DNA from 2 places in the Leifsonia sp. Y862 genome. Region 1 is predicted to be linked to the other one. Evidence: predicted binding sites of a transcription regulator. Region 1 holds the regulator's gene; the other holds the start of a gene.
What was found. Region 1 encodes HrcA, which represses chaperone genes, less so after heat shock. Its sites were predicted from a motif close to TTNGCACTCGNNNNNNNCGAGTGCNAA; they were not measured.
Positions count from the first base shown of each region.

Region 2: the regulator HrcA is predicted to act here: its motif matches at 2,716-2,742, upstream of groL (chaperonin GroEL).

Region 1 covers NZ_JBYHFR010000001.1:767,517-773,387, forward strand. The annotation lists gene AC25Z0_RS03635 (HNH endonuclease signature motif containing protein) at 40-1,497, shown strand; gene AC25Z0_RS03640 (DUF4870 domain-containing protein) at 1,738-2,115, opposite strand; gene AC25Z0_RS03645 (DUF4870 domain-containing protein) at 2,356-2,808, opposite strand; gene hrcA (heat-inducible transcriptional repressor HrcA) at 3,022-4,044, shown strand; gene dnaJ (molecular chaperone DnaJ) at 4,092-5,201, shown strand; gene AC25Z0_RS03660 (16S rRNA (uracil(1498)-N(3))-methyltransferase) at 5,208-5,871, shown strand, end outside.
Region 2 covers NZ_JBYHFR010000001.1:1,692,648-1,698,518, reverse strand. The annotation lists gene AC25Z0_RS08000 (DUF3263 domain-containing protein) at 125-514, shown strand; gene AC25Z0_RS07995 (LytR C-terminal domain-containing protein) at 527-1,096, shown strand; gene AC25Z0_RS07990 (cold-shock protein) at 1,285-1,488, shown strand; gene AC25Z0_RS07985 (DUF3048 domain-containing protein) at 1,657-2,667, shown strand; gene groL (chaperonin GroEL) at 2,786-4,414, shown strand; gene AC25Z0_RS07975 (hypothetical protein) at 4,570-5,661, shown strand; gene AC25Z0_RS07970 (hypothetical protein) at 5,802-5,871, opposite strand, start outside.

The DNA of each region.
Region 1 (5,871 bases):
AAGCTCGCCTATCTGTTCTAATACTGGTAGTATTGAGGCATGCTCACAATCGAGGAATCCCGCTCAGTGAAGGACATGCTGCAGGATTTCACGGCGGAGTTTTCGGAGGCCCAGCCCTGCGCCACGGTGCGCGTCGACAGTGATGATGATCTGGTCGAACGTGCCATCCAGGCGGAGCAGGCCGGACGGATCATCGACGCGTACCGAGTGTCGTTGGCCGCCGAGATTGAGGAGCGGTCGCGGAAGACCCTGGAGGTCTCCGAGCGGCTGTCATCCAAGCGCGGATGCCGGAGCGGCACCGAGCTGTTGGAACGGCTCACAAGCGTGTCGGCGAAGACCATCGCCAAGCGCATCCGGTTGGGCGACCACGTCCGCACCCAGTACGGGTTGGACGGGGCGGCGTTCCCGGCGAAGTTCCCGGCCGTGGCGGTCGGGCTGGCCAGTGGGCTGCTCGGTCGGGACAGTGCCGAAGTGATCATTGCGGCACTTAGCCCGTTGCGTGGCCGGATCGCGGTCGGTGAGATCCAACTCGCCGAGGAAGCCCTCGTCTCAGCGGCGACGGGGCAACCGATCGGGCCGGGCGACGAGGCCACGACCCCGGTGGCTGCGGATGAAACGCTGCTGCAAGCGCAGGTGTGGAAGGCATTCATCGACCCGGACGGTCTTGAGCCCGATGAGAAGCGGGCGATGTTGAACCGCGGGTTCCGGCTCGGCACCGAGCGCGACGGACTCATCCCCGTGTCGGGAGCGTTGATGCCGGAGACGGCCGCCAAGTTCCAACGGTTGATGGATGCATACATGTCGCCGCGGACCGCGCAGGTCAAGTTCCTGACTGTGGAGGAGCAGGAGCAAGAGATCGACCGGGACGTGCTCGAGCACGACGATCGGACCCGCGACCAGCTGCGCCACGACCTCTTCACGATGATCGTTGACACTGCCGCGCGAAGTGCCGAAGCACCCTCGATTGGCGGGGCCGCCCCGACCGTGCTGGTCAGCGTGCGGCAGGAAGACTTCCTGGCCGGCACGGGTGCCGGTCACATTGATGGGCAGGTGGCACCCATCTCAATGCTGACGGTGGAGCAGATGGCGTGTGCCGGGGGAGTGCAACCGGTCACGATCAATGCGAAGGGCAAGATCATCGAACTTGGGGTCACCGACCGGTGCTTCTCCGGCCAGCAGCGCCGTGCAATCACCCTCCGGGACGGCGGCTGCATCATCCCGGGCTGCCAGAGCCCGGCCGCGTGGGCCGAGATTCACCACGTCATCCCGGATGCGCTCGGCGGGCCCACCGAGGTGGGTAACGGAGTGACCCTGTGCTGGTTCCACCACCGAACGATTCACCGGTCGGGGTGGCAGATCCGGATGGTCGACGGGGTGCCGCAGGTGAAGGCCCCGATCTGGATGGACGGGCAGCAGCGGTGGCATGTGGCCACGAAGTCCCCGACCCGGATGGCAGACCAACTCGCCGATAGACGTGATCATCCGCAAACGGGCTGAACAGAACCGACCCGGCCGTGTCTGTATTGGTCCGAGACCCCACCCGGTTGAATGATCAGGACCCGCGTGAAGCATGCTCCTAGGGGGCCCGAGCGCGCACCGGGCGCACCGTGGGCCGCGAGCGCGCGTTCACGTTCTGCTCCGACATCCGCTCAACGAAAGAAGCCGCTCACCAGATCGTGACCTGGTGAGCGGCTTCTTCCGCGTGACCGCCGGTGCGGCCTCACACGAGAGTGCGAGCTAGCTGACGAACTTGATCGACAGCGGGTACACGTACGCCTCGCCCTTGTTGGCAGCGACTGCGGCCATGATGCTGAAGACAATCGTCACGACCCATACGGCGAAGACGATCAGGATGCCGATGAAGACGGCCGTCAAGATGGCGCCGATGATGTACGCGATCAGCATGGTGAGCTGGAAGTTCAATGCCGCAGCGGTGTGCTGGCGAATGAACGGGCCGCGATCCTTGAGGACCAGGTAACCGATCAGTGCGGGCAGCAGCTCGAAGAAGATTCCGCCGATGTGGATGAGCGTCGCCCAGAGCTTTTCGTCAGCCGGGCTGAGCTGGCTGGGAGACTGGTACGGGTTGGCGGGAGGGGGTGGAGGTGCATCAGACATGGTGTCTCCTTTGGCGCTGGGATCGTATGGCGCTGGATCGCGCACGGGGCGGGCAATGATGACGTGCAGTGAAACGCGGACATGCGGAAAACGCGGTGATGTCCAGTCAATACAGTACAGACAGAGCGAGACGCAATTGGGGACGAATACGCGTGTCTGGCGTGGCTACGTCATCCGCGGGCTCCGTGACCACTGTTTGGTCAAGCCCGTATTGGTCAAGCCCGTATTTGGTAAAGCCGGCTATCCGATGAAGCGGATGGCGTACGGGTAGCGATAGTGGTACCCATCCTTCGCCTTCATGAAGCCGAGGATGGAAAAGACGACACCGAGGATCCAGAGCACCCAGAACAACAGGCCGATGAACGAGATCAGGCCGAAGGTCACGACGGTCACGATGAAGCTGACGACGTAGATCACCACGTACCCGATCGACAGGGTGATCTGGAAGTTGAGTGCTTCCTTGGCTTCCACGTTGGTGAACGGACCGCGCTGTCTGAAGACAAGCCAGATGATGAGCGAGGGAAGGAACCCCAAAATACCGCCCAGATGAGCCAGGGACGCCCACTGCCGGTCGTCCATTGTCGACAGGGTGGTATTCGGGTTCGGCGGAACGTAAGACTGCCGGAAGCCGGGCGGCGGCTGTTCCTCGCCGTCTGGCGGTTCTGGGGGAGTCTGTGCATCCGGATCAGTCATGATCGCGCCTTTCAGACGATTGCACGCTCCAGGCGGTCATGCCAATCTCGCGCGCCGTTCTGTATGCCAACGCTACTGCGGTGAAACTCCGGTTGGCAATCAATGAAGGCACAGGTAGACGCGATATGATTGGCACTCAGTCAATGCGAGTGCTAACGCGAAGAGTATGCGAGCGCCGACGTGAACGCCGAGTGAAGAGGGGACTGTAACAGCATGGTTTCCGAACGCAGCCTTGAAGTCTTGCGCGTCATTGTTCAGGACTACGTCGCCTCCCGCGAGCCGGTCGGATCGAAATCGATCGTCGACAGGCACTCCTTTGGCGTCTCGGCCGCGACAATTCGCAATGACATGGCCCTGCTCGAAGAAGAAGAACTGATCGCCGCACCGCACACCTCGTCGGGGCGCATCCCCACCGACAAGGGATACCGGCTGTTCGTCGATCACCTCGCCAATGTGCGCCCGCTGACTCCAGCTGCGCGCCAGGCGATCGAAACCTTCCTCGGTCAGTCCTCCGACCTCGACGAGGTCCTGGCTCGCAGCGTGCGACTTTTGTCACAGCTGACGAAGCAGGTCGCCCTCGTGCAGTACCCGTCGCTGTCCCGCGCCCGCGTTCGCCACGTCGAACTCGTGCCGCTGACCGATCACCGAGTGTTGTCCGTGCTGATCACCGACTCCGGTCGGGTTGAACAGCGCGTCATCGACCTGCCCCGTGCTGTCGATGAGCAGCAGCTTGCCTCGATCCGTGCCCGGCTCAACCAGTCTGTCGGTGGGTCGACCATGACAGAGGCAGCCAAAACGCTGACGGATGCCGGCGACTTCGGCCCTGCCGTAGAAGCCGATCTGCTCGGCGTGATCGTGTCCACCCTCATCGAACAGGTCGGGGCGAACCGCCACGACCGCCTGGTGATGGCAGGAGCTGCGAACCTGGTGCGCACTGAGGAAGACTTCAGTGGCAGTATCTACCCCGTGCTCGAAGCGATTGAGGAGCAGGTTGTCCTGCTTCGCCTCTTCGGTGAGATGGTGGCCGACCAGCACGGTGTCTCGGTGAGCATCGGACGTGAGAATGCGTCATTCGGGCTGGGGGAGACATCCGTTCTCACCAGTGGATACACCTCAGCCGGCGGCGACCTGGCCAGGCTGGGTGTGCTCGGTCCGACTCGCATGGACTACTCGAACAACATGGCTGCGGTACGCGCTGTTGCCAGATACCTCTCCCGTCATCTCGGTGAGAACTAGCTTTTATATCCACTTTCCCGCACACAGATCAACAAGGAGAGCCGCTTTTGGCTGACCACTACGAAGTCCTGGGCGTTTCCAAAGACGCAACGATCGATGAGATCAAGAAGGCGTACCGTCGCCTTGCCAGGCAGCTCCACCCCGATGTGAATCCTGGTGCTGAAGCATCGGAACAGTTCAAACTCGTCACGCACGCCTACGACGTCCTGAGCGACCCGAAGCAGCGCCAGCAATATGACATGGGCGGCCAGGGCGGTGGCGGATTCGACGGCGGCAACTTCGGAAACTTCGGCGACATCTTCGAGACGTTCTTCGGTGGCGGCGGTGGCGGCGGCAGTCGCGGACCCCGCTCACGTCGTGAACGCGGCCAGGATGCACTCATCCGCGTCGAGGTTGACCTCGAAGAGGTCATCTTCGGCACGCACCGCGACCTCGAGGTCGACACGGCCATCGTCTGTGAGACCTGCAACGGCAGCTGCTGCCAGCCGGGCACGTCGCCCGTCACCTGCGACATCTGCCACGGCACCGGAAGCATCCAGCGCGCAGTGCGCTCCCTGCTCGGCAACGTGATGACGTCAAGCCCCTGTGGCACCTGCCGCGGCTACGGCACCATCATCGCAACGCCGTGCGTCACCTGCCAGGGACAGGGCCGTGTTCGCGCCCGTCGCACCGTGGCCGTCGACATCCCCGCCGGCGTCGACACCGGTCTCCGCCTGCAGATGCCAGGCAGTGGAGAGGCCGGCCCCGCTGGCGGCCCGAACGGTGACCTGTACCTCGAGATGAAGGTACGTCACCACGACATCTTCAGCCGCAACGGCGACGACCTGCTCTGCACGCTCGAAGTGCAAATGGCGGATGCCATCCTCGGCACGACCACGACGCTCAAGGGTCTCGACGGCGACATCGAGATCGACCTGAAGCCCGGCACCCAGAGCGCCGAGATCCTCACCATCAAGGACCGCGGCATCACCAAGCTGCGCGGCAGCGGCCGAGGAGACCTGAAGATCGGCATCCAGGTCGTCACCCCGACGAAGCTCGATCACAAGGAGAAGGAACTCATCCAGCAGTTCGCGGCCAGGCACAAGGGGCACGCCCCAGAGCTCAGCCAGTTCCAGCAGGGCCTGTTCTCCAAGCTGCGCGATCGCTTCCTCGGCTAGATCCTGATGGCCCATTTCTACCTGGACGAATCGCTGCGCCCTGAAGACTGTTCCGCCGGTGCCATTGTGCGCATCGGCGGCAGCGAAGCCAAGCACGCGGTGACGGTCAGCCGGGTTCGCCCCGGCGAGTCGCTGCTGCTCGGAAACGGTCATGGCCTGGTGCTCTCCGGCACCGTGGTCACGGCGGAGTCCGGCGAGCTGACGCTGCGCGTCGACGAAGCGACGCTGCACGCGGCGGCGACCCCTCGCATCCGTTTGGTGCAGGCCCTCGCCAAGGGTGACCGTGACGAACTGGCCATCCAGGCGGCGACAGAGCTCGGTGTCGACGGGGTCATTCCGTGGGCAGCCGCCCGCTCAATCTCGCGCTGGGACGGCGCGAAGGTCGCCAAGGGCAGGGAACGCTGGGCTGCCATTGTGCGCGAGGCGAGCAAGCAGTCGATTCGCCCGTGGCTGCCTGATGTCGCCGACCTCGTGACGACCAAACAGTTGGTGAAACTCGCGGCCGAGACGCGGATGCTGCTGCTGGAGCCGACCGCGTCACTCCGACTCACCGAATTCACCGTCGACGACAGTGCCAGTGACGACAGTGCACGTGACGACAGTGCACCCGACGACAGGGACATCGTGCTCGTCGTCGGCCCAGAGGGCGGCATCGCCCCCTCTGAGCTGT
Region 2 (5,871 bases), 930 kb from region 1:
GCGCGACACCGCCGACTTGCCCGCGCGCCGTGCCGCTTCCGCGAACTCTCAGGCGCTCCCAAATAGGATGACGCTAACCGTGCCAGTGGCTCGGACCAGCCACGCGGCAACAGAGGAGGCACGGGTGCGGAACGTACAGGATTCAAGCGCGGGCACCTCGCTGTCGAACGGCACTGCGCAGTCAGCCACCCAAATGCGGTCAGCCACCCAGATGAGTTCTGCGACCACGCACACCGACCTGTCAGAACGAGACCTGGCTGTCCTGGCCTTTGAACGACAGTGGTGGCGGCATGTCGGCGCCAAAGAAGAGGCCATCCGCTCTGAGTTGGGGCTGTCGTCTGCCCGGTACTATCAAGTATTAGGCGCGCTCATCGACAATCCGGGCGCGCTTGTCCATGACCCGATGTTGGTGAATCGACTGCACCGGATGCGTGAGGCCAGGGCAGAGTCACGGGCGCGCCGATCGATCAACGCCGACTCCAGCCAACCGAGTGACCACCCTACCGAGGACTGAATCAGACTGACGATGCCGAAAAAACCTGCGAAAGACCGCTTCGATACCCTGCCGCACACGACTGAACGCGTCGGAGCCCACCGCGCCGTCGGAAGTAGAAGGAAAGGCTGGGTCACCTTCGCCTGGGCCCTCTTCGCGACGATCGTGCTCGTCGGCCTGGGGGCCGTCGGCCTTCTCGCCCTCAACGACAGGCTCAACTTTGAGTTGCCTGGCGCAGCGAGCAGCACCGCAGCCGCTCCCACAGAGGAAGCACCGGCTGAAACTGTCGCTCCGACACCGGAGGCCACTCTTGACCCGAGCATCAGCATCACGGTGCTGAACGGAACGCCAGGCACTGGTGTTGCTGCAGCCGTCGGACAGACCTTGACGGATGCAGGCTGGAGCGTTGGCGCAACCTCGAACGCCAGCACCGAAGACGTCCCGACGACCGTCGTGTACTACCAGGACCCGACTCTCGAGGGAGCGGCACTCGGCGTTGCAAGCGCCATTCCAGGCGCCACCACCCTGCTGTCACCCGACTTCGCGGAAAGCGGCGCGGCCATCACCGTCGTGGTGGGCAACGACTTCGTTCCCGCAGGCTAGGCTCACCCCCCTTCAGAACCCGTGCCGCCGACCGCGTGAATCGGCGGGTGGTCCATCGCATTAACGTCGTGTAAATTGTTGCCATTTCGCGACGTTTAAGGTGGTCACAGCTATTTTCTTTTGGCTGCGTTTGGCTAGTATCTGGACGTGGATATGTACCACGCACTACGCACCAAGGGGAGTAACACATGGCGAACGGCACCGTTAAATGGTTCAACGCTGAGAAGGGCTTCGGCTTCATCACGGTTGACGAGGGAGGGCAGGACGTATTCGTTCACTACTCCGCCATTGACATGAACGGCTACAAAGTCCTCGAAGAAGGCCAAGCGGTCGTCTTCGAGGTTGGAACGGGTGCCAAGGGCCCGCAGGCTGAAGCGGTTCGTCCGCTCTAGTCCGTATCAGGCATCCGTATCAAGCACCTCGTATCAAGCACCTCACATCTAGCACGCAAATTTCGGGGCACGCCCCAGCTAACGCCGTCCGGTACTCCGGGCGGCATTAGTGTTTGGGTCGTGACTTCGAACCTGAGAGCCTCCTCGCGCCCCCGTCTTCTCGTTTCGATGTTTGCATTGGCCGTGCCTGCCGCACTGCTCCTTGGGGGTTGCTCTGCCGTCGAACCATCGGCGGCTTCGACAGCGGATGCCGCACAGCGCCACTCGTCATACGAGGAGCCAGACGCCACCGAACTTGCACCGCTCCGAGGGACGACCATTCCGGCGGGAAGCCTGCAGAACCCGTCGCTCGCCGCGAAGATCGACAACCACAGTGACGCTCGCCCCCAGATCGGCCTGGAGCGCACCGACATCGTCTTCGAAGAACTCGTGGAGGGTGGCATCACCCGCTACGTCGCAGTCTGGCAGTCAGATGTCCCCGATCTCCTCGGGCCGGTGCGCTCGATCCGACCGATGGACCCCGACATCATCGCACCACTGGGTGGCATCGTCGCCTACTCAGGTGGCCAGGAGCAGTTCATCGACATGATGAAGCGCACCGATGTCGTGAATGCGGTCTTCGACTATGACGAGGCAGGCCTCTTCTACCGGATCGATGGCAAGGACTCTCCGCACGATGTCGTGGTGAAGGCCAGGGAACTCATCGCCGAGCACGCGGAGCTCACTCCTCCTCTGCAGCAGTTCGCGTATGCAGCCACTGCCTCCGGTTCGTCTGCCGTTGTCGATGGCGTGCCAACGGGCACCATCAACACACGATTCTCTGACGCGCGGTGGCCGAGCTGGACGTGGTCGGTAGCCGACGGGGCATACCTGCGGTCGCAGGAGGGTGAACCCGACCTCGACAGCGACGACCATCAGCTGGCGTCGACCAACGTTGTCGTGCTGCGGGTCGAGATCGACTGGACGTACGGAGAGGTTCCGAAAACGACGATGATCGGCACCGGAGAGGCGTGGGTCTCGACCGGCGGCAAGAGCATTCACGCGACCTGGTTCAAGGACGCGCAGGCTGCTCCGATCCGTCTGGTTGACGACAGCGGCGTCACGATTCGACTCGCGGCGGGCAACACCTGGATTGAGCTGGTCCCGACAGACCAGGGCTCGGTGGAACTGCTGCCATAGCGGCCCGCCGATTACTTGCACTCTCGGCATCAGAGTGCCAGAATCGACTTAGCACTCTCGTTATTTGAGTGCTAACCCACCACTTTTTTGGAACGTCCGGGAGGGACGAGAAACACACATGGCAAAGATCATTGCTTTCAATGAAGAGGCCCGTCGTGGCCTTGAGCGCGGCCTGAACATCCTCGCTGACACGGTCAAGGTCACCCTCGGCCCGCGCGGACGCAACGTCGTGCTCGAAAAGAAGTGGGGCGCTCCCACGATCACCAACGATGGCGTGTCCATCGCCAAGGAGATCGAACTCGACGACCCGTACGAGAAGATCGGTGCTGAGCTCGTCAAGGAGGTCGCCAAGAAGACTGACGACGTCGCAGGCGATGGCACCACGACCGCAACCGTCCTGGCTCAGGCACTGGTTCGCGAAGGACTGCGCAACGTTGCAGCCGGCGCTGACCCGATCAGCCTGAAGCGCGGCATCGAGAAGGCGACTGCAGCAGTCATCGCCGAACTCATCGCCAGCGCCAAGGAGATCGAGACCAAGGAAGAGATCGCGGCCACCGCATCCATCTCTGCCGGCGACGCCGAAATCGGCGCGATCATCGCTGAGGCAATCGACAAGGTCGGCAAGGAAGGTGTTGTCACCGTCGAGGAGTCGAACACCTTCGGCACCGAGCTCGAACTCACCGAGGGCATGCGCTTCGACAAGGGCTTCCTGTCGGCATACTTCGTCACCGACCCCGACCGTCAGGAAGCGGTCTTCGAAGACCCCTACATCCTGATCGTCAACTCCAAGGTCTCCAACATCAAGGACCTGCTGCCGATCGTTGACAAGGTCATCCAGACCGGCAAGCAGCTCCTCATCATTGCTGAGGACGTCGACGGCGAGGCTCTGGCCACGCTCGTTGTGAACAAGATCCGTGGCATCTTCAAGTCGGTTGCCGTCAAGGCTCCTGGCTTCGGCGACCGTCGCAAGGCGCAGCTGCAGGACATCGCCATCCTCACCGGGGGTCAGGTCATCTCTGAAGAGGTTGGCCTCAAGCTCGAGAACGTGACCCTCGACCTTCTCGGTAACGCCCGCAAGGTCGTTATCACCAAGGACGAGACCACCATCGTCGAGGGCGCTGGAGACGTGGAGGCAATTGCCGGCCGTGTCGCCCAGATCCGTGCCGAGATCGAGAACACCGACAGCGACTACGACCGTGAGAAGCTCCAGGAGCGTCTCGCGAAGCTTGCTGGTGGCGTTGCAGTCATCAAGGCCGGCGCCGCTACGGAGGTTGAGCTCAAGGAGCGCAAGCACCGCATCGAAGATGCAGTCCGTAACGCAAAGGCAGCTGTCGAAGAGGGCATCGTCGCCGGTGGTGGCGTTGCGCTCATCCAGGCTGGCAAGGCCGCATTCGAGAGCAAGGCAGTCCTTGACCTCGTCGGCGACGAGGCAACTGGCGCGAACATCGTGCGCGTTGCCATCGACGCTCCGCTCAAGCAGATCGCACTCAACGCCGGCATGGAGCCGGGCGTTGTTGCAGACAAGGTGCGCAACCTGCCCGTCGGACACGGCCTCAACGCCGCGACCGGTGAGTACGTTGACATGATCGCTGCCGGAATCAATGACCCGGTAAAGGTCACCCGCTCCGCGCTGCTGAACGCATCGTCGATCGCTGGCCTGTTCCTCACCACCGAGGCCGTTGTCGCCGACAAGCCGGAGAAGAACTCTGCTCCTGCTGGCGACCCGACCGGTGGCATGGACTTCTAAGTCCGCTTAGTCGTTCACCGCTTCACCTGCTTCACACGCTGGGCGTCTCCTTCGGGAGGCGCCCAGCGTCGTTGTATCGGCTGCGCGGGGCTATCGTGATCCGATCGAGAGCGGATGTCGCCCGGACCTATGATTCCTGCCGTTAGCCTTGGCTCATGAAGAATGTGGGGATTCGTTCAGCTCTCGCCGTACTGCTCGTCGTCGGGATGGCAGGATGTGCCGCGGCAGCGCCTTCGGTAACTCCATCCGTATCCCCATCGGTGACGGCAGCGCCCGCGCCCAGTCCAACGCCTGAACCCGTCACCTGGCCTGTGCAGCTGGTGCCAGGCAGCTGCAGCGATCTACTCCCGCAAGCAACCGTCGATGCCATTTTCGGCGAACCACTGCCGGGGGTTCAGCGGGCCGACGTGGCCGGGCGTGACGGGATCTGGGCGGCTGCCGCCCGGAATTCCGGATCATTGGAGTGCATGTGGGGTGTCGACTCCGTCTCTGAGAATCCTGAAGAAACCCACACCGTCCGCGTGACTGTCGTTCCGCACGCAGCCGACATCGCCGCGAGAATTAGCAGCGAACTCGACGGGAATGTGCCGGGCGAGCCGTCCGGGGGTTGCGCCTGGGGCTACTGCAGCAGTGGAGCGCTGCTCGGCGAGTACTGGGTCGATATGGAGGTCGGGGGAACAGGCGATCCGGCAGCAGTCAACGGCACCGGCGTGCAAGCGGCGATCGATACCGTCATGGCGGCTGTGCGGGCGATGCCACCGAGCAACGCCGCCGAGTTCCCCGCGCAGTCGGCGTCGTGGCCAACGCTCTGCGGGGACTTCGTGAGTGAACAAGCCATCAGTGACGCACTTGACCTGCCCGCCGCGACATTCACGGTCGGATATAGCTACCGAAGCAGCAACGCCACGTACGGCGCAATCATGGCCGGCGGTGGTTTAGTCTGCGGAATCGCGCGCGACGGTGGCGGGAGAAGTGCCTCGATTGTGACTCTGCCTGCGTCAGGTGACCTCTTTGCCGCAGCGCGGGACGTGGCCGCGTTATCCGACGAGGTCGAGGCGATTGAGATCTCTGGGCTGGAAACAGGCTCGGCCTTTGTGCGGCGCAGTCCGGAGACCCCCACCCAAGCATCGCTCGAGATGAACCTTCGCGGCACTTGGGTGCTGCTCAGCATGGGAGCAGCCACGGAGCAGGAGGGCAACCCGGCGTCACGATTGATCCGCTTGGCCGAGGTGCTGGCCGCGGGCTAGATCATGCTGTGCGGGCTCCGGCAGCTTCCGCACCATCACCACTAGCCTGTAGCCATGGGGAATCGATGGGGTGTGGCCGGGCTGAGCGTGCTGCTCACGGCATTGGTGTTGACCGGCTGCGCAGCGGAGGCATCGCCTCCTCAAAGTGCGCCGGTATCGCCGTTGCCCACCTCCGCACCAACTTCGACGCCAAGCCCAGCGTCCGACAGA